DNA from 4 places in the Staphylococcus sp. SA22 genome. Region 4 is predicted to be linked to each of the others. Evidence: predicted binding sites of a transcription regulator. Region 4 holds the regulator's gene; each other region holds the start of a gene.

Region 1 (5,516 bases), on a different contig from region 4:
GCACCAATCGGCATATCAACAACTACAAATGTATTTGGTGCGCCTCTTCTTACTGCACGACCGTGATGAATCATATCTGCTAACGTCACTTGTACGGTACTTTCATAACCTAATACAGTCATACCAAGTGAATCCCCAACAAGAATCATATCAATACCCGCTGCTTCCACTTGTTTAGCACTTGGAAAATCATAAGCTGTTACCATAGAAATTTTAGTTTGCTTTTGTTTCATATCTATTAATTGACTTACTGTTTTCAATGTTATTCAACCTCTTTTTGCAGTATTATTAGAAATAGTATAATGAATCTTTTATAGAAAGGAAAGAAGAAGATGTTATCAGTTGCGATTATCGGCCCAGGCGCTGTCGGTACAACTATTGCCTATGAATTACAACAATCATTGCCTCATACAACGCTTATCGGGAGACACGCCAAAACAATAACATATTATACTGTACCACATGCACCTGCACAAGATATTGTTGTGAAAGGTTATGAAGATGTCACAAACACATTTGATGTTATTATTATTGCGGTCAAAACACATCAACTTGATGCCGTTATTCCTCATTTAACTCATCTTGCACATGAGGACACGCTCATCATTTTAGCCCAAAATGGTTATGGTCAACTCGAACATATTCCATTTAAAAATGTATGCCAAGCAGTTGTCTATATAAGTGGTCAAAAGAAAGGCGATGTTGTTACGCACTTCAGAGATTATCAATTACGTATACAAGATAATGCATTAACACGACAATTTAGAGATTTGGTCCAAGACAGTCAAATCGACATTGTATTAGAAGCAAATATTCAACAAGCTATTTGGTATAAATTGTTAGTTAACTTGGGCATTAATTCTATCACAGCACTCGGGAGACAGACAGTTGCAATCATGCATAATCCTGAAATACGTACACTGTGTAGACAGTTATTACTAGATGGTTGTCGTGTTGCACAGGCAGAGGGGTTAAACTTTTCAGAACAAACTGTCGATACTATTATGACTATATATCAAGGTTATCCCGACGAAATGGGAACGAGCATGTATTACGACATTGTGCATCAGCAACCTCTTGAAGTCGAAGCGATTCAAGGCTTTATTTATCGACGTGCACGTGAACACAATCTTGACACCCCATATCTTGATACTATTTATAGCTTTTTACGCGCTTATCAACAAAATATGTAAGCACATATATAATATAAAAAGACCTTAACGATGCATTTAGAACCACCTGTTCCTAATATCGCTAAGGTCTTTTAATTATATTAGACTATTCAGCTTCTCTAATTTCTTCTGCCACATCTTTATAGTCTATTTTCGCTTTAACAAACGTCTCGTTATTTACCGGGAAATGTTGTTGGAATGTTTCAAAGTTTTGTATCTCAACGACAACGTCATCCACTTCAAAGTCAAGAACATGTCCACCATAAGCTCTTTCATCATCCGCAAAATGTATATGAAAACCAGCAGACCCTACGCCATGAAATAATTCTGGTGTAAAAAATCCAACAATGGCACCACGAATATCTTGTCTTTTTTCCTCAGGTTGTCTGCGTGCTGAATCAATCAAACGTGTATATGGCGGTTGCTGAGCAGGCATCATTCGTACATGCATATGTTTAAATGTGCCATAAATTTTAACAGCCGAAAATAAATTCTCACTTAACATTTCATTTTTAATTTGTGCGAATACATCATCTTGTGATAATTGTTGCAATGGAAATGTCTTACTCGCTTTAAAATTAGTAATCGATGCATACGGTACTTTCTCATCGCCTTTTAATTCTATAAATTCTTTATGCTCGTTAGCATGATATGCCTTCCCGTCTAAAAATATTACTTCGCCATCAGACCCTGTTAACGTTGCAATCCCTAAATTTCCATGTTCTAACAATTCATTAATTGTAGCTGTTCCTTCTAGTAAGCCAGCCATTAACGTACCTAATGTACCATGTTGATACAAGACATTCGTCATTCCAAAACCATCTCCCTATAGTTATTCCTCGTTGTCATGCTCTACTTCGTGCTTAATGCAGAACTACTTTCCTTTATACTCAATGACGCCTCGACATTTCTATTCATGTCACTAAATTTTCACGAGTCATAATACTTTATTCAATTATTATTTTACGCAAAAGTATTGCCTCTATCAATGCTTGCTAAAAAAATGGACCTATCAGTGCCACATTTTACTGCAACACTAATAGATCCTCTTACCATTAATATATTTCTAATTAACACTTAAAATAGGCTTAGTCTTCTAATAAATATTTAATTGAATCAAATGTATCTTCTAATGTTTTAACAGATTTATCGAACAATGCTTGTTCTTCTGCACTTAATGGCATTTCATAAATTTTAACTGCGCCATGTTGGTTAACTAATGTTGGTACACCTAGGTAAACGCCTTTGTGACCACCATATTGACCATCTAATTGTATAGAAACATTTAAGACATTATTTTCATTATTTAAAATGGCTTTTGAAATGCGCATCAATGCTAATGCAATACCATAGTATGTTGACCCTTTAGCTTGGATAATTTCATAAGCAGCGTCACGTGTATTTACATAAATTTCTTCCGCTTTAGCTTCGCTACCAGTTTGTTCTTTTAATGTGTCATATACTGAAATACCTGCTACATTTGCTTGTGACCAAACTGCAAGTTCAGTATCACCATGCTCACCAATAATACTAGCGTCAACACTTGAAGGTGCAACACCAAGTTCTTGGCTAATTAAATATTGTAAACGTGCACTGTCCAATACAGTACCTGAACCGATAACACGTTCTGCTGGTAATCCAGTATATTCTTTTACAAATCTTGTTAAAATGTCTACAGGGTTTGCCGCGATTAAGAAATATCCATCAAAGCCGCTATCCATAACACTCTTAACAATGCTCTTCATAATCTTAGTATTTTTTTCAACTAATTGTAAACGTGTTTCACCTGGCTTTTGAGGTGCACCAGCTGTAATAACAACTAAATCTGCATCTTTACAGTCTTCGTATTCACCTGCTTTCACATCAACTGGTGAAGGACTGTGGACTGTACCATGGTTTAAATCTTGAACATCTGCTTTTACTTTGTCTTTTGCAATGTCAATAATTACAAATTCATCAGCAACACCTTGCGTAACCATTGCAAAGGCATAGCTTGATCCTACAGATCCATCTCCGATTAATACAACCTTTTTACCAAATGTTTTCATAATTATGTCTCCTAACCTAATTGAATTTATTTTACACGTGACTACACGTAAAAATATCTATACTGAAATTAAAGATTAACAATTTTATTTTATTATAATATTATGCTACCAAATTACAAACATAAAACTGAGATGTAAGCGGAGTCAAATTACACTCTAACGCCAATAAATATTGATATCTCAAGCTTTAGCACGTAATTTGAAATTTGTGACAATTTTTAGCATTCTAAAATTGCGTAATGACGCTATTTAAAGGCTTTAACAAACTATTGAGCTTTCTATTTTTTTCATTTTAAAAAGGATGGCTATTCGACTTAAATGACTTACTATATAACCTCCTATTTTCCGCCTTACCCTCATCATATTTGATGCATCTTTTTATAGTCAAAGAATTACATTTCATACAAATTAGCCAATCAGACATAAACATGAAATTGATTTTAAAAATATAATGCGCAAAATTGTTAGAAAATTAGCAAAAAATAGTACTTATTCATTTAATATCTGTTATAATCAGTTTTATCATTTAAAAAATCTATGGATGTTATCAAGACAAGTCATTAATACGTAATATAAAGTTGTGATTTTTCAGAATTTTTAGACAAAATATTGATTATTTGTGCTATGATATAACATATTAAAAAACACCGTATAGAATTGTTTATGAATGTTTGGGAGGAAAGTTTATGGGAAGTTTTTTCAATAAAATAGCACGAAAAGAGGATCCGGCTATCTATCAAAATAAAGATGGTCATTTAAAGCGTACACTACGGGTGCGTGATTTCTTAGCTTTAGGTGTAGGAACAATTGTATCGACATCTATCTTTACGCTACCTGGCATTGTTGCTGCACAACATGCAGGACCGGCCGTTGCGTTATCATTCTTACTCGCTGCTATTGTTGCTGGTTTAGTTGCATTTACTTATGCAGAAATGGCTGCCGCTATGCCATTTGCAGGTTCAGCCTATTCTTGGGTCAATGTATTATTTGGTGAATTTTTTGGATGGGTTGCCGGTTGGGCTCTATTAGCTGAATATTTTATCGCCGTAGCCTTTGTTGCATCAGGATTCTCAGCGAATTTACGCGGACTTGTGAAACCAATTGGCATCGAATTACCTGCAGCATTATCAAATCCATTTGGTACCAATGGCGGTTTTATCGATATTATTGCTGCTATCGTTATTTTATTAACTGCATTATTACTATCACGTGGTATGTCAGAAGCAGCACGTATGGAAAACATTTTAGTTATTTTAAAAGTATTAGCTATTATTTTATTTGTAATCGTAGGTTTAACAGCAATAAATGTTAGTAACTATGTGCCATTTATTCCAGAACACAAAGTAACTGCTACAGGTGACTTTGGTGGATGGCAAGGCATATATGCTGGTGTTTCAATGATTTTCTTAGCGTATATCGGTTTCGATTCTATCGCAGCAAACTCAGCAGAAGCACTTGACCCTCAAAAGACAATGCCTAGAGGTATTCTTGGTTCTTTAAGTGTTGCTATCGTATTATTTATTGCTGTAGCACTAGTGTTAGTTGGTATGTTCCATTACTCACAATACGCAAACAATGCTGAACCTGTTGGTTGGGCTTTACGTCAAAGTGGTCATGGTGTTGTAGCAGCTATTGTTCAAGCTATCTCTGTTATCGGTATGTTTACAGCATTAATTGGTATGATGTTAGCAGGCTCACGTTTACTTTATTCATTTGGACGTGACGGCTTATTACCTTCATGGTTAAGCCACTTAAACGACAAACATTTACCTAATCGCGCACTAGTTATACTTACTATTATTGGTGTTTTAATTGGTTCTATGTTCCCATTCGCATTTTTAGCACAATTAATTTCAGCCGGTACACTTGTTGCATTTATGTTCGTTTCATTAGCAATGTATCGTTTGAGAAAGCGTGAAGGTAAAGATCTACCAATTCCTGCATTTAAATTACCTTTATATCCTGTGTTACCAGCAGTTACATTTGTTTTAGTATTGCTAGTATTCTGGGGATTAGGATTCGAAGCGAAATTATACACTTTAATTTGGTTTATTGTTGGTATCATTCTATATTTAAGTTATGGACTTAGACATTCTAAGAAAAATGACGTAGCTGAATACCACCCACCAAAATAAAAATTAAAAAAATCATTTCCCATCTGATTAACATCCAGATGTGGAAATGATTTTTTATTTTATATTAAGATAATCGCTATTACCAACCTTGTCCAGATATGTCATATTGATCTAAGTTTCCTGCTTCCAAAGCAGTCAGTGCATCTTCTATAGTGTTTAAC
Region 2 (5,516 bases), on a different contig from region 4:
TGGCAGACGGCACTTGGTGGTACTTTAGAAGTCAAAGGGCACTTAGTTCAAGGTACGCAGAACATCTTCTTTGCTCAACTTGGTGATCCAGATGTGACGAAGTATTATTCAGGTGTGTCACGCTTTATGTCAGGCCGTTTTATTACGATGATGTTCGGCTTATGTGGTGCCGCACTTGCAATTTATCACACAGCTAAACCTGAACATAAAAAAGTTGTCGGCGGTTTAATGTTATCCGCTGCACTCACTTCATTTTTAACAGGTATTACCGAACCTTTAGAGTTTAGTTTCCTGTTTGTCGCACCTATTCTTTATGTAATCCATGCCTTCTTTGATGGATTAGCATTTATGATGGCAGACATTTTCAACATTACAATTGGTCAAACCTTCAGTGGAGGCTTTATCGATTTCTTACTTTTTGGTGTGCTACAAGGTAATAGTAAAACAAACTACCTATACGTCATACCTATTGGAATTGTGTGGTTCTGTTTATATTACATCGTTTTCAGATTCTTAATTACGAAATTTAATTTCAAAACACCTGGTCGTGAAGATAAAGTTGCAGCACAACAAGTTGAGGCTACTGAAAGAGCACAAACTATTGTTGCTGGTTTGGGAGGCGAAGATAACATTGAAATCGTTGACTGTTGTGCAACGAGACTACGCGTCACACTTCATCAAAATGACAAAGTCGATAAAGTATTACTCGAAAGTACTGGTGCCAAAGGTGTAATCCAGCAAGGCACTGGTGTGCAAGTAATTTATGGGCCTCACGTTACAGTTATCAAAAATGAAATTGAAGAATTGCTCGGGGATTAAGACTAACCGAAATATCAACAGAACTAATGGCAACGATGTACGAAGTAAGAAGTAACATCGTTGCTTTTATTTTTAATGTTGCATTTGAAACATTAAGTTCATCATGCACTGTAGTGAGTCCGCAAATCGCCTCTGCTAGACAATCATCTTAATGCTATGATTAAAGCTTAAGTGCCAGATTTGAATTTAATTTCAACAACGACTTTCACTACATTAAAAATAGGGCTACTCGACACATATAGTTGTATCAAATAGCCCTTTATACAATTTTTTGGGGTAAGGTTTTACAATTTTTGGAATGGTATAGATTTTATAAAAAGTTATTTAAGTTCTTCTGCTTCAGCCATAATATCTTTTAATGTTTTAGCTGAATGTGCGAACTTGCTTTGTTCTTCGTCGTTTAATGGGATTTCTACGACGTTGCGAATACCGTTTCTATTGATGACTGCTGGAACACCAATATAAACATCTTCTTCATCATATTCGCCTTCTAATAATGCTGATACAGTCAATACGGCATCTTCATTTCTGAAAATCGCTTCAGTAATTCTAGCTAATCCCATTGCAACACCATAATAAGTGGCACCTTTAGCTTGAATAATGTCATATGCTGCATCACGTGTTTGAACAAAAATTTGTTCAATTTGCGCTTTGCCCTCAGGACGTTGTTCAAGTAATGTCTTCAAAGGTTGACCCGCAATATTAGCGTGTGACCATACTGGTAATTCAGTGTCACCATGTTCACCAATAATTTGAGCATCGACGCTACGTGGCGCAACATCGAACGCTTCGCTTAACAATAATCTAAAGCGTGCAGAGTCTAAAATTGTACCAGAACCTATAACACGTTCTTTAGGTAAACCAGAGAATTTCCATGTTGCATACGCTAAAATATCAACAGGATTTGTAGCTACCAAGAAAATACCATCAAATTTTGATGCCATTACTTCACCAACAATTGATTTGAATATTTTCAAGTTTTTAGATACTAAATCTAAACGTGTTTCTCCAGGTTTTTGTGCAGCACCAGCACAGATGACAACTAGATCCGCATCATGACAATCACTGTATTCGCCAGCTTTCACACGAACTGTTGTTGGAGAATATGGTGTGGCATGTTTTAAATCCATAACATCTCCTCGAACTTTTTCAGTGTCTAAATCAATGATGACTAATTCATCAACAATGCTTTGGTTCACTAATGAAAATGCGTAGCTTGAACCTACTGCACCATTACCTATTAATACAACTTTGTTCCCTTTAAATTTGTTCATTACAAAAACTCCCTTATGATTAATTCACTAACATACATGTAGTTTCAAATATGTTAGTTTAATGCTGCTTATTGACGATACAAAAGCAAATAAACATCTCTTTTATTTTCAACGCATAACTTAAAAGGTCATGTGTCATCCGCTTTTAAGTTTGTGATTTATTTCACATATAAAATGTAACATGCATTAAGTACTGGGTCAATATTAAATTGTGATTTATTTCACATTTTAATTTAATTTTTACACCTTTTTAATTTGTATACGATTACATCTTAGACGTCTTTAGTCTTCGTACTTCGCCAGTGATTATTTACACTTTCACATTTTTATTATCATGTTTACTTTTTTCTAAGAAAACAACAATGTTTTTTGAATTAGTCAAATAAATGCGCGCAATCGTCGGTGTGCAAACAGACAATTGTACACAATGCTTATTGATAAGTATTTAAAAAATTAAAAATGTCATACAATTATCAAATTTGCCATTTTATTTATATTTTCTCAAACCAATTAATTGAATATCGAAATTTTTAGTAGAATAATCAAAATAGACAGATTAAAGGAGGAGTATCATGCTTACAGAACAAGAGAAAGACATAATCAAACAAACGGTGCCATTGCTTAAAGAAAAAGGAACAGAAATTACGTCAACTTTTTATCCGAAAATGTTTAAGGCACATCCTGAACTTTTAAATATGTTTAATCAAACGAACCAAAAAAGAGGCATGCAATCTTCAGCATTAGCACAAGCAGTAATGGCTGCAGCTGTTAACATCGATAACTTAAGTATTATTAAACCAGTCATTATGCCAGTTGCATATAAACACTGCGCACTACAAGTTTATGCTGAACATTATCCAATTGTGGGGGAAAATTTATTAAAAGCCATTCAAGACGTGACAGGATTAGAAGAAAATGACCCTGTCATTCAAGCTTGGGCGAAAGCATATGGTGTTATTGCGGATGTGTTCATCCAAATTGAAAAAGAAATTTATGATCAAATGATGTGGATTGGTTTTAAACCATTCAAAATTACCAATATTAAACAAGAATCTGAAGACATTAAATCATTTACAGTTGAAACTGAAGAATATGACTTTAGTGAATTTACACCAGGCCAATACATCACAGTTGATGTTTCTAGTGATAAACTTCCATATAGAGCTAAACGTCACTATTCTATCGTATCAGGTGATAAAAACCATTTAACTTTTGGCGTTAAACGTGATGTTACAACAGAACATGAAGGCGAAGTTTCAACAATTTTACACGATGAGATTAAAGAAGGCGATACGATTAATCTAGCTGCGCCTGTAGGTGGATTCGTATTAGAGAATACGACTGAACCACAACTTTTCTTAGGTTCAGGTATTGGCGTCACACCTTTAGTAGCAATGTATGAAGCTGCCTCTGCCAAAGGTTTAGATACACAGATGGTTCAAGTTGCTGAAAATGAACAACATTTACCTTTCAAAGACAACTTCAACAGTATCGCAAGCCATCATGACAACGCTAAGTTATATACTCACTTAAAAGATAAACAAGGCTATATTGGCGCTGAAGAATTACAAGTATTTTTAGCAAATAAACCTGAAATTTATATCTGTGGTGGTACAAAATTCTTACAATCTATGATCGAAGCACTTAAATCTTTAAATTACGATATGGATCGCGTACACTACGAAACATTTATTCCAAGACTAAGCGTTGCAGTATAACTGAGAAAAGAGGTTTAGTGCTCATATGAAACTTAATCAACGTTACGTAAAAGTATTTGCATTATATTTCGTAAGTATTGTTACTGCAAATATTATTGTTAAAAATAATAATTTAATTAAAACATTGATACAAACCATAGCCGGGTACACGGTCTTTGCAGTTGGTTTGAAGTATTTAACTAAACGTAAAAATAAATGACATCTATACAAAAACAGCTATGACTTTACTTTGTCATGGCTGTTTTTTAATTGGGAGTTGGACAGAAATGATATTTTCGCAAAATTTATTTCGTCGTCCCACCCCAACATGCATTGATGTATGCTCACTGAATTTCATAAGAAAGGAGTTCACAAGATGACCGTAGATATTGGACGGATTTATGACAATAAAGATAATACCGACGCTATTCGTATCCTAGTCGATAGAGTCTGGCCGAGAGGTATTTCGAAAAGAACTGCTAACCTAGATTATTGGTTAAAAGACATTGCTCCATCTACTGAGTTGCGACAATGGTTCCAACATGATCCTAAACTTTTTGGAGCTTTTAAAGAAAAATACGAAAAAGAATTACGTGATCAGGATGCGCAAAAAGATGCTTTTGAAAAATTAAAGGATATTGTAAATCAGCATAATCATGTTCTATTGTTATATGCAGCAAAAGATACTAAACATAACCAAGCTGTAGTACTACAGCAGTTGCTCAATACTTAGGTATATATGTTTGTCGTGAATCACTATACATGTCGCTAACTTCATTTCTAATATTTATTTTTAAAAAGCATAATTACTACAATTAATTGAACTTTAATAATTACTAAACTTGAACAACATTTTACTTTAACAAAATAAAGTTTTAAAATATTAATTATTGGGTTTTACATAGTAATTAGAAAGAGAGTGTTAATGAAATGAAGTTTAAAAGACTAGCAACTATATTTTCAGCAGTATTAGTGTTATCAGGATGTGGCTCAATGCATTCATCTGGCAAAGACTTAAATATTTCGTTACCGTTAAAAACAAAGTCTATTGCACCTTATGAAACAGATGTACCAGTTAAGATTGGTGCTGCAGAATCATTATTTAAAACAAATGATCAAGGAAAAATAGAAAAAGTATTAGTGAAATCGTATCATCAACCAAATGATACAACGTTAGATATTGAATTAAAAGATAATATTAAATTTCAAAACGGTCAAAAATTGACTGCAGAAAAAGTGAAATCTAGCCTTGAAAATAGCATAAAAAAAAGCGACTTGGTCAAATATTCATTACCAATATCATCAATTACCGCTAAAGGTCAAAAACTGACAATTAAAACCAGCTCCGCTTACCCTGAACTTGTATCTGAATTAGCTAATCCTTTTATGGCAATTTATGATACAGATGCTAAATCAGATGTTAATCAAACTCCTGTTGCTACAGGCCCTTACCAAATAAAAGATTATAAGCAATCTCGAAAAATATCATTGTCGAATTTTAAGGACTATTGGCAAGGTAAACCGAAACTTGATCATATTACTGTGACGTACCAAGAAGATGGCAATAATCGCGTCAGAAATTTAGAATCTCAAAAAGATGACTTAATAACTGATGTCCCAGTTAATAAAGTTCAAGACATAGAAAATAATCAAAATTTAAAAGTGTCAAAAGAATCTGGATTTAGAACTTCTTTACTTATGTATAATCATACTAATAAAAAAATGA
Region 3 (5,516 bases), on a different contig from region 4:
GAAAAAATAAATGTGAGTGAACAAGCAATTTGGCAATATGAAACAAAAAATATGATGCCAGAAATTAGTAAAATTTATGATATGACATCTATTTTTAATGTTAAATCTAGCTACTTTATTAGCGAGCAGCCCGAAGAGCTCCTAATAAATTCTGTCGATAAACATAGTATAGCTTTTAGAGCAAAAAATTATAAAGTATCTACGAAACTATTAAATAAGCAATATTATCAAGCAATGTATTTATCTAATTTAACTAGCTACTTATTTTCTTTTGTAAAGATACCGGATAATATTATTTTATCTTTAATAAATAATTTAGATGGCTTGTTGAATGGCAATTTAGAATCACTAAATAAAAAAGAAAGCATAAAAGAAATTGCTAAAGTTGTGAGGGCTAAAATTCTTCAAGACGAAAGCAATGAAGCACTATTATTTATGCTTGAAAAAGCGGGTATAGTCATATACGAAAAGCGAATTAATGATAGCATAGACGCATATAGTTTTTGGAGTAAAGATCTGACACCTTTTATTATACTGGGTACAAATAAGGGGGTAGCAGTTAGAAGGAATTTTGATCTTGCACATGAGCTGGGACATCTCGTTCTACATCGTCATATTCAATTCGACTTATTATCTCCTGAAGAATATAAGACAATTGAACATGAGGCAGATATTTTCGCCTCTGAATTTTTACTACCTGAAGAAGCGTTTAAAAAAGACTTTGATCAAATGACAAAAAAATCAAATCCTGATTATTTAGCTGTATTGAAAGAAAAATGGTATGTTTCTATACAAGCAATTGCAATGAGAGCCTATTATCTAGGTCTAATGTCTAGTACTCAGTACAGATATTTTTGGGCATCATTAAATAAAAAAGGCTATAAAAGTAAAGAGCCTTTAGACGACGTGATTGAAATGTCACGTCCTGTCAAAATGAATAGTTTATTAAAGTTGTATTTTGATAGAAATATACTGACACCACAAAAATTATTGAATTATTTAAAAGTTGATGAAACATTTTTGAATCATCTAGCAGGTATTAATTTAAAACTCTTTAAGGATTATGTTAATGAAAATAGAGAATATAATATAACGAATCTATATAAATAAGGCACTAATATTTAAACCTCGAGCTGAAAAGATCATCATTTCAGTTCGAGGTTTTTTATTTGTAACATCTATTGATAGGTATCGACAAGAACCTTTTAATGTTGTGTTTTGTGCGATATAACAAGCTTTTTAGGCTATTAAAGAATATTCAGAATTAAATATATAATTATGAATAAATTATGTCATTGAAAAAATTATGATTATAAAATCATTCTAAAAACACCGAAATAACAATGATTTCATGAAAACATTTATTTTAAAATTTGATATTTGTTCAAATAATATTCGAAATTAAACTTTTTTGTATAGAATTTTCTTTATATCCTGAGAGACATGTACTATAATGTTTGTGAAATAATTCACAAAGTATAAAGGAGTGGTTGTATATGTTAACTATACCTGAAAAAGAAAATCGTGGATCGAAAGAACAAGAAGTGGCAATTATGATTGATGCTCTAGCTGACAAAGGGAAAAAAGCATTAGAAGCATTATCTAAAAAGTCACAAGAAGAAATTGATCATATTGTTCATCAAATGAGTTTAGCAGCTGTTGATCAACATATGGTGCTAGCAAAATTAGCACATGAAGAAACTGGAAGAGGTATATACGAAGATAAAGCGATTAAAAATTTATACGCTTCTGAATATATATGGAATTCAATAAAAGACAATAAGACAGTAGGGATTATTGGTGAAGATAAAGAAAAAGGATTAACGTATGTAGCGGAACCAATTGGTGTTATTTGTGGTGTTACGCCAACAACAAATCCTACGTCGACAACTATTTTTAAAGCGATGATTGCAATTAAGACAGGAAATCCAATTATTTTTGCATTCCATCCAAGTGCGCAAGAATCGTCGAAGCGTGCAGCAGAAGTTGTATTAGAAGCGGCAATGAAGGCAGGTGCACCTAAAGATATTATTCAGTGGATTGAAGTACCTTCTATCGAAGCAACAAAACAATTAATGAATCACAAAGGTATTGCATTAGTTCTAGCAACAGGTGGTTCGGGCATGGTTAAGTCTGCATATTCAACTGGTAAACCGGCATTAGGTGTGGGACCAGGTAACGTGCCGTCTTACATTGAAAAAACAGCACACATTAAACGTGCAGTAAATGATATCATTGGTTCAAAAACATTTGATAATGGTATGATTTGTGCTTCTGAACAAGTTGTAGTCATTGATAAAGAAATTTATAAAGATGTTACTAATGAATTTAAAGCACATCAAGCATACTTTGTTAAAAAAGATGAATTACAACGCTTAGAAAATGCAATTATGAATGAACAAAAAACAGGTATTAAGCCTGATATTGTCGGTAAATCTGCAGTTGAAATAGCTGAATTAGCAGGTATACCTGTCCCCGAAAATACAAAACTTATCATAGCCGAAATTAGCGGTGTAGGTTCAGACTATCCGTTATCTCGTGAAAAATTATCTCCAGTATTAGCCTTAGTAAAAGCCCAATCTACAAAACAAGCATTTCAAATTTGTGAAGACACACTACATTTTGGTGGATTAGGACACACAGCCGTTATCCATACAGAAGATGAAACATTACAAAAAGATTTTGGACTAAGAATGAAAGCTTGTCGTGTACTTGTAAATACACCATCAGCGGTTGGAGGTATTGGTGATATGTATAACGAATTGATTCCGTCTTTAACATTAGGTTGTGGTTCGTACGGTAGAAACTCAATTTCACATAATGTTAGTGCGACAGATTTATTAAACATAAAAACAATTGCTAAACGACGTAATAATACTCAAATTTTCAAGGTGCCTGCTCAAATTTATTTTGAAGAAAATGCAATCATGAGTCTAACAACAATGGACAAGATTGAAAAAGTGATGATTGTCTGTGACCCTGGTATGGTCGAATTCGGTTATACAAAAACAGTTGAGAATGTATTAAGACAAAGAACGGAACAGCCTCAAATTAAAATATTTAGCGAAGTCGAACCGAATCCATCAACTAATACAGTATATAAAGGTCTGGAAATGATGGTTGATTTCCAACCGGATACAATCATTGCATTTGGTGGTGGTTCAGCGATGGATGCTGCAAAAGCAATGTGGATGTTCTTTGAACACCCTGAGACATCATTCTTCGGTGCTAAACAAAAGTTCCTAGACATCGGTAAACGTACTTATAAAATAGGCATGCCTGAAAATGCGACGTTCATTTGTATCCCTACGACATCAGGTACAGGTTCAGAAGTAACACCATTTGCAGTTATCACAGATAGTGAAACAAATGTAAAATATCCGTTGGCTGATTTTGCTTTAACACCTGATGTTGCAATTATTGACCCTCAATTTGTGATGAGTGTGCCAAAAAGCGTTACAGCAGATACAGGAATGGATGTACTAACGCATGCAATGGAATCATATGTATCTGTAATGGCTTCAGATTACACAAGAGGTTTGAGTCTACAAGCGATTAAATTGACGTTCGAATATTTAAAATCATCTGTTGAAAAAGGTGATAAAGTTTCAAGAGAGAAAATGCATAACGCATCAACTTTGGCTGGTATGGCATTTGCAAATGCATTCTTAGGCATTGCACACTCAATTGCGCATAAAATTGGTGGGGAATATGGTATTCCGCATGGTAGAGCGAATGCGATATTACTACCGCATATTATCCGTTATAATGCCAAAGACCCGCAAAAACATGCATTATTCCCTAAATATGAGTTCTTCAGAGCAGATACAGATTATGCAGATATTGCCAAATTCTTAGGATTAAAAGGTAATACGACAGAAGCACTCGTAGAATCATTAGCTAAAGCTGTCTACGAATTAGGTCAATCAGTCGGAATTGAAATGAATTTGAAATCACAAGGTGTGTCTGAAGAAGAATTAAATGAGTCAATTGATAGAATGGCAGAGCTCGCATTTGAAGATCAGTGTACAACTGCTAATCCTAAAGAAGCACTAATCAGTGAAATCAAAGATATCATTCAAACATCATATGATTATAAGCAATAATCTATCTGATAATAATCATCTAACTCACCTGAAATTACAAAAGTAAAAAAATGCCACATAAACTTTAAGTCGATAATCATTATATGGTTATCGGCTTTTATTTATTGCCAAATCTTCAGAGAGATACAAACTAGACAATCATTTTTTAAATAAAGAAAATATTAAGATTGATACTCATTTCACAAAATATTACTACTTTAGAGTATAATTATTTTTAATTTCATATAAATAAAAAGGCGAAAATAATGCGGTTTAAAAGTAATTAATTGTTTAAACGATATGTAATATGTAAATACTATATATATAATACCAATTTTAATGAAAATTTTTAAGGGAGGTAAATAATGGAAAGTACATTAGAATTAACAAAAATTAAAGAAGTATTACAAAAAAACTTGAAGATTTTAATTATTTTACCGCTATTATTTTTAATTATAAGCGCGATTGTTACATTCTTCGTCTTATCACCTAAATATCAAGCTAATACTCAAATTTTAGTGAATCAAACTAAGGGTGACAATCCTCAGTTTATGGCGCAAGAGGTTCAAAGTAATATTCAACTTGTAAATACGTATAAAGAAATTGTTAAAAGTCCTAGAATTTTAGATGAGGTGTCAAAGGACTTAAATGATAAGTATTCACCATCTAAATTATCGAGTATGTTGACAATTACAAACCAAGAAAATACGCAACTTATCAACATCCAAGTTAAAAGTGGTCATAAACAAGATTCGGAAAAAATTGCGAATAGCTTCGCTAAAGTTACAAGTAAACAAATACCGAAGATTATGAGTGTGGATAACGTATCAATTTTATCTAAAGCAGACGGTACAGCAGTTAAAGTCGCACCAAAAACTGTAGTGAATCTAATCGGTGCATTCTTTTTAGGATTAGTTGTCGCGCTTATATATATCTTCTTCAAAGTCATTTTCGATAAGCGAATTAAAGATGAAGAAGATGTAGAGAAAGAATTAGGATTGCCTGTATTGGGTTCAATTCAAAAATATAATTAAGGATGGTTGCTACTTATGTCAAAGAAGGAAAATACGACAACAACACTATTTGTGTATGAAAAACCAAAATCAACAATTAGTGAAAAGTTTCGTGGTATACGTTCAAACATCATGTTTTCAAAAGCAAATGGTGAAGTAAAGCGCTTATTGGTTACTTCTGAAAAGCCTGGTGCAGGTAAAAGTACAGTTGTATCGAATGTAGCGATTACTTATGCACAAGCAGGCTATAAGACGTTAGTTATTGATGGCGATATGCGTAAGCCAACACAAAACTATATTTTTAATGAGCAAAATAATAATGGACTATCAAGCTTAATCATTGGTAGAACGACTATGTCAGAAGCAATTACGTCGACAGAAATTGATAATTTAGATTTACTAACAGCTGGTCCTGTAC
Region 4 (5,516 bases):
TATTAATGGCGAGACTCCTGAGGGAGCAGTGCCAGTCGAAGACCGAGGCTGAGACGGCACCCTAGGAAGGGACCCGTCATCAAAAATTCTATTTATAGAATTTTACAATTATGTGCCAGACGGGCAAAGCGAAGCCATTCAATACGAAGTATTGTATAAATAGAGAACAGCAGTAAGATATTTTCTAATTGAAAATTATCTTACTGCTGTTTTTTAGGGATTTATGTCCCAGCCTTATTTCATAAAGAAAATGTATTAACAATGGATTTTGATAAAAACAATGTCAATAGAGAACATGCGTACTTATCAACAAAGAGTGTATAACTTGTGGATAAAAGGTGTTGATAACGTCATTTATTGTGGATATCAGGTGGGAAAACAGAAAATAAATGATTGATTAGTGTTAATTTACTTGTGGATAACTAGGATAACTCTGTGGATAGCTATAATATCAGCGTTTTTATTGTGAATAAAAAAATTTAAAATTTGTAAAAAAATAACTCTAACTATAGCGATTTTACAGTTAGAGTTATGTATATTTTTATAGTTTTTGTTGTAATTCTTCCCATTTAGACATAGCGTGTTCTAATTTTTGTTCGCTATCTTGTTTTTGGATAGCTAATTCGTTTGCTTTTTGTGGATTGCTATAAACTTCTGGTTGGGTTAATTGCTCGTCTATTTGTAAGATAGTAGTCTCTAAAGTTTCTATTTCATTTTCACACTCGGATATTTGTCGTTCAAGTTTACGTTGTTCACGTCTTTGTTCTTTTTGGTTATGATACGACGATTGTTCCATAGACTTTTCATGTGCTTGTACGTTAACTGACTGTTCTTCTTGGTGCGCTTTCAACGCTTCCGCTTCCTCAACTTTTTCAATGTAATATTGATAATCTCCTAAATACATCTTTCCGCCATCAATTGTTAAATCAAATACCTTGTTTGCTAATTGGTTAATAAAGTAACGATCATGGGAAACAAATAGTATTGTTCCTTCAAAATGTTGGAGTGCTTGCTCTAACATTTCTTTTGAATCTATATCGAGGTGGTTGGTAGGTTCATCTAAAATAAGTACATTGTCACGCTGCAACATAAGTAGTGCTAGTTGTAAACGTGCTTTTTCACCACCAGATAAATCATTAATTATCTTTTTAACATCGTCTTGTACAAATAAGAAACGTCCAAGAACTGCACGAATATCTTTTTCATTCATTAACGGATATTGATCCCACACATAATCTAAAATCGTTTTACTAGATTTAAATTCTGCTTGCTTTTGATCATAATAACCAATTTGTAAATTTGCGCCAAAAGTAATGTCGCCATTAAGCGCTTTTTGTTGATTAGCAATAGTTTTAATTAAGGTCGATTTTCCAATACCATTTGGCCCAATGATTGCTATATGATCGCCTTTAGAGACCTCTATACTGATAGGTTTGGTAATTGCAGTTTGATAACCGATTTCTAAATTTTTTACATGCATGACGTCATTACCTGTATTCCGGTCAAAGCCAAATTGAATATTTGCACTTTTGGCATCTAACATTGGTTTATCAATGCGTTCCATTTTTTCTAAAATCTTACGTCTACTTTTTGCCATTCCACTTGTTGAAGCACGGGTAATATTTTTCTCAACAAAAGTTTCTAATCGTTTTATTTCTGCTTGTTGACTTTCATATTCTTGCATTCGTTTTTCATAATATAAGTCCCGTTGCTGTATAAATTCCTCGTAATTACCAACATAGCGTTTGACATCACCTAAAGCCACATCATAAATTTGAGTAACTATTTTATCTAAAAAGTAACGATCATGGCTGATGATGACGATTGCACCTTTAAAATAACGTAGATAATCTTCAAGCCACTTTGTCGTTTCTAAATCTAAGTGGTTAGTAGGTTCATCTAAAAGTAATAAATCAGGTTCATTTAATAGCATTTGAGCTAAAGATAAACGTGTTTTTTGGCCACCGCTAAAATCATTGATAGGTTTATTGAAATCTTCTTCACTAAAATTTAACCCGTGAAGTACTGTTTTAATTTTACTTTCATATTGATATCCTTCTAATTGTTCAAATTGATTCGATAAAGATTCATAACGGGACATATGTGTTTTATATGTATCACTATCGTAATCATTTGCATGTTTTGATAACCAATCTGTTTCTTCTTTGATTAAGCTTTCCATTCGTTTAATATGTTCAAATGGTTTTGACATTTCTTCAAAAACTGTTGCATTAGAATTTAAAGTCATTTGTTGAGTTAAATAACCTAGTTTTAAGTTTTTAATTTTTGACACATTTCCAGAATCATAGTTTTCTACACCAGCTATAATTTTCATCAATGTTGATTTACCGGCGCCATTTCTTCCTACGATACCAATTCGTTCACCAGTTTTTACTTCAAAATCAACATCAGTAAATATATCTTCACCATCGAACGATTTTGATATATGATTGAGTTGTAAAAGTATCATTCGATCTTCACCTTTCGTCTTTCGCAAATTTTATTAACTTATGATAAAAGTCGTAATTATTACATTAATAACCATTTTACAGTATAAAACGCCGTCTTGAAACTAAGATATTTATTTTTAAAATTCAATAATGTATAATATTTAGGTATTCATTGTAATCAATTATTTGTTTTTTAATAATCTAACAATTACGCTCTAACTCGTTTGAATACATAGATATAATTCATTCAAACACGAAGGAGGAAATAGCGAATGAGTGACCAAGTTAAAATTCCTCGAGCAACTTTAAAACGTTTGCCGTTATATTATAGATTTGTCAGTTCATTAAAATCTAAAGGTATAGATCGTGTAAATTCAAAAGCGATTAGCGATGCGTTACAAATTGACTCGGCAACAATTCGTCGTGACTTTTCATATTTTGGCGAATTAGGTAAAAAAGGGTACGGATATAATATAGATAGTTTATTGGATTTCTTTAAATCTGAACTAAGCGAGAGTGACATGATCAAAATCGCAATTGTCGGAGTTGGGAACCTAGGGAAAGCTTTGCTCACATATAACTTTTCAATACATGATGATATGACGATTACAGAAGCGTTTGACGTAAAAGAAGATGTTATTGGCCAGAAAATAGGGAACGTTATTGTAAAAGATAACGATGAATTAATAACAACATTGAAGAAGGAAGAAATAGATGTTGTGATTCTAACTACACCAGAAAGAGTTGCACAGAAAGTTGCAGACGAACTCGTCCAAGCTGGTGTGAAAGGTATTTTAAACTTCACTCCTGGTAGAATTAATACGCCTTCAGATGTGCAAGTACATCAAATTGACTTAGGTATAGAATTACAGTCATTATTATTCTTTATGAAAAATTACAGTGAATAAATGTGATGTTAGCTTTGAATGATTAACCTTGTTATATCTTTAATTAATTATAGAACAGTCTGGGACTAAGTATGTCTCAGGCTTTTTCTGTTATGTTTGAAAATGAAAGGAAAAACTGTTGTGTTAATAAATATAGTATAGGTTAATAAATTAACACGTAGAGATATAATGATGAATCGTAATTAATCGCATTTCTTATGTGAATATAATATAAATATCAAAAATATTGTGTATAAGGTTGAAAACAAGAAAATCATCGCCTATAATACATACTAAACTTATCGGAAATTAGGGGGTTAGGACGATGTGGATGATTTTTAGTGGCTTAATTGTCGGGGGACTCTTAGGTTTTGTGATGCAAAGAACAAGATTTTGTTTAACAGGTGGCTTTCGAGATATGTATGTGCAAAAGAATAATAAGATGTTCTATGCATTATTAATCGCTATTACTATTCAAAGTATAGGATTATTGATTTTGACGGCAACAGGTATTTTACAAATTCCTGCACATAGTTTTCCAATATTGGGAACAATTATAGGTTCTTTTATTTTTGGAATTGGAATAGTATTGGCTGGAGGGTGTGCAACAGGTACTTGGTATCGCGCTGGTGAAGGGCTAATTGGTAGTTGGATTGCATTAGTATTATATGCTGTTACTGCAGCAATCACTAAAACAGGGATTTTAAAGCCAGTAATGGATAAAATTAATCAACCAACGAATGTAAATAGTGATATGTCTCAAACAACTGGCATTCCGTTTTGGGGATTAGTCGTTATATTAACTATAATCACCATTTTTCTAGTTGTAAGAACACTCAATAATAAGAAAGTTCGAGTTGCTGTTCCAAAACTAAAGCAACGTTATACAGGTATTAGATATTACCTTTTCGAAAAACGATACCATCCATTTATTGCAGCAATTGTAATTGGACTTATCGCACTCTTAGCTTGGCCAATGAGTGCATCAACTGGAAGAAATGACGGTTTAGGTATAACAACGCCATCAGCAAATTTAGTACACTTTTTGATTACAGGTGAAACTAAATTTATTGATTGGGGTGTCTTTTTAGTTCTAGGAATTTTCATTGGTTCATATATTGCAGCTAGAGGATCAAGAGAATTTAAATGGCGATTGCCAGACAAGATTACAATACGAAACAGTGCTATTGGTGGCATATGTATGGGATTTGGTGCGTCAGTTGCTGGTGGTTGTTCTATCGGTAACGGTTTGGTTGAAACAGCAACGATGACTTGGCAAGGATGGATTGCGCTAGCATCAATGATAGTTGGTGTATGGACAATGAGTCATTTTATCTTTGTTCGTCCAATGAAAAAAGTACAACAACAATCTGCAAAGGTTAAACAGCAAACGCAAATAGTATAGAAGATTATTATGCAAATGATGTTGATCAAATAAAAGTGATTGGAAAAGGAGAAATAATTATGATACACGAATTAGGTACAGTAGGAATGGTATGTCCATTTCCGTTAATTGAAGCGCAAAAGAAAATGGCAACATTGCAATCTGGAGATGAATTAAAAATTGATTTTGATTGCACGCAAGCGACGGAAGCTATTCCAAATTGGGCTGCAGAAAATGGATATCCTGTAACAAACTATGAACAAATTGATAATGCTTCATGGACAATTACAATTCAAAAAGTTTAACGTTATCTTTTTTAGATTCTATGGCTACTTCCGCTACTTTAAAAGCGAGTAAGTAGTCTTTTTTGGTTTTAGTTCACGAAATTAATTTTATATAGCGTGATACATTTTATTCCAAAAGATGTAATAAAACTTTACGCATTTTTGCTTTTTATAAATTGTCAGATTATTATGAAAACAAGGGAGTGGTAAGTATGAATTTTAACGATACGATATTTATGTTTTTGTGTACATTATTAGTTTGGCTAATGACACCAGGATTAAGTTTATTTTATGGCGGGTTAGTTCAATCTAAAAATGCGCTAAATACTGTCATGCAAAGTATGGCAGCAATTGTGCTTGTTACATTTGTATGGATAACAGTTGGTTTTACAATTAGTTTTGGGAATGGGAATTTATGGTTCGGAAATTGGGAATATACTTTTCTTAATCATGTAGGTTTTGCGACTCAAGAAGATATTAGCCCACATATTCCTTTCGCTTTGTTTATGTT

The links. The regulator Rex, encoded in region 4, represses fermentation and respiration genes when NADH is low (regulators of the CRP and FNR family bind a similar motif). The targets are predictions, from matches to a motif close to TTGTGAAATATTTCACAA.
Region 1: ACXQH5_RS07635 (L-lactate dehydrogenase) is a predicted target of Rex. The motif match lies at 3,418-3,435, and genes of this name have one in related genera.
Region 2: ACXQH5_RS04480 (L-lactate dehydrogenase) is a predicted target of Rex. The motif match lies at 2,303-2,320, and genes of this name have one in related genera.
Region 3: adhE (bifunctional acetaldehyde-CoA/alcohol dehydrogenase) is a predicted target of Rex. The motif match lies at 1,458-1,475, and genes of this name have one in related genera.

Annotation. Positions count from the first base shown of each region.
Region 1 covers NZ_JBSZQY010000007.1:3,627-9,142, forward strand. The annotation lists gene panB (3-methyl-2-oxobutanoate hydroxymethyltransferase) at 1-260, opposite strand, end outside; gene ACXQH5_RS07625 (oxidoreductase) at 333-1,193, shown strand; gene budA (acetolactate decarboxylase) at 1,279-1,983, opposite strand; gene ACXQH5_RS07635 (L-lactate dehydrogenase) at 2,261-3,220, opposite strand; gene ACXQH5_RS07640 (APC family permease) at 3,907-5,355, shown strand; gene ACXQH5_RS07645 (aspartate aminotransferase family protein) at 5,435-5,516, opposite strand, start outside.
Region 2 covers NZ_JBSZQY010000003.1:126,859-132,374, forward strand. The annotation lists gene ACXQH5_RS04470 (PTS transporter subunit EIIC) at 1-819, shown strand, start outside; gene ACXQH5_RS04475 (hypothetical protein) at 846-971, shown strand; gene ACXQH5_RS04480 (L-lactate dehydrogenase) at 1,140-2,093, opposite strand; gene ACXQH5_RS04485 (hypothetical protein) at 2,404-2,511, opposite strand; gene ACXQH5_RS04490 (globin domain-containing protein) at 2,666-3,811, shown strand; gene ACXQH5_RS04495 (hypothetical protein) at 3,837-4,010, shown strand; gene ACXQH5_RS04500 (DUF488 domain-containing protein) at 4,167-4,523, shown strand; gene nikA (nickel ABC transporter substrate-binding protein) at 4,721-5,516, shown strand, end outside.
Region 3 covers NZ_JBSZQY010000003.1:234,196-239,711, reverse strand. The annotation lists gene ACXQH5_RS04910 (spr1629 family repressor/antitoxin) at 1-1,110, shown strand, start outside; gene adhE (bifunctional acetaldehyde-CoA/alcohol dehydrogenase) at 1,497-4,106, shown strand; gene capA (capsular polysaccharide type 5/8 biosynthesis protein CapA) at 4,451-5,119, shown strand; gene cap8B (type 8 capsular polysaccharide synthesis protein Cap8B) at 5,135-5,516, shown strand, end outside.
Region 4 covers NZ_JBSZQY010000009.1:35-5,550, forward strand. The annotation lists gene ACXQH5_RS08860 (hypothetical protein) at 269-397, shown strand; gene ACXQH5_RS08865 (ABC-F family ATP-binding cassette domain-containing protein) at 542-2,470, opposite strand; gene ACXQH5_RS08870 (redox-sensing transcriptional repressor Rex) at 2,723-3,358, shown strand; gene ACXQH5_RS08875 (YeeE/YedE family protein) at 3,663-4,742, shown strand; gene ACXQH5_RS08880 (sulfurtransferase TusA family protein) at 4,802-5,026, shown strand; gene ACXQH5_RS08885 (ammonium transporter) at 5,218-5,516, shown strand, end outside.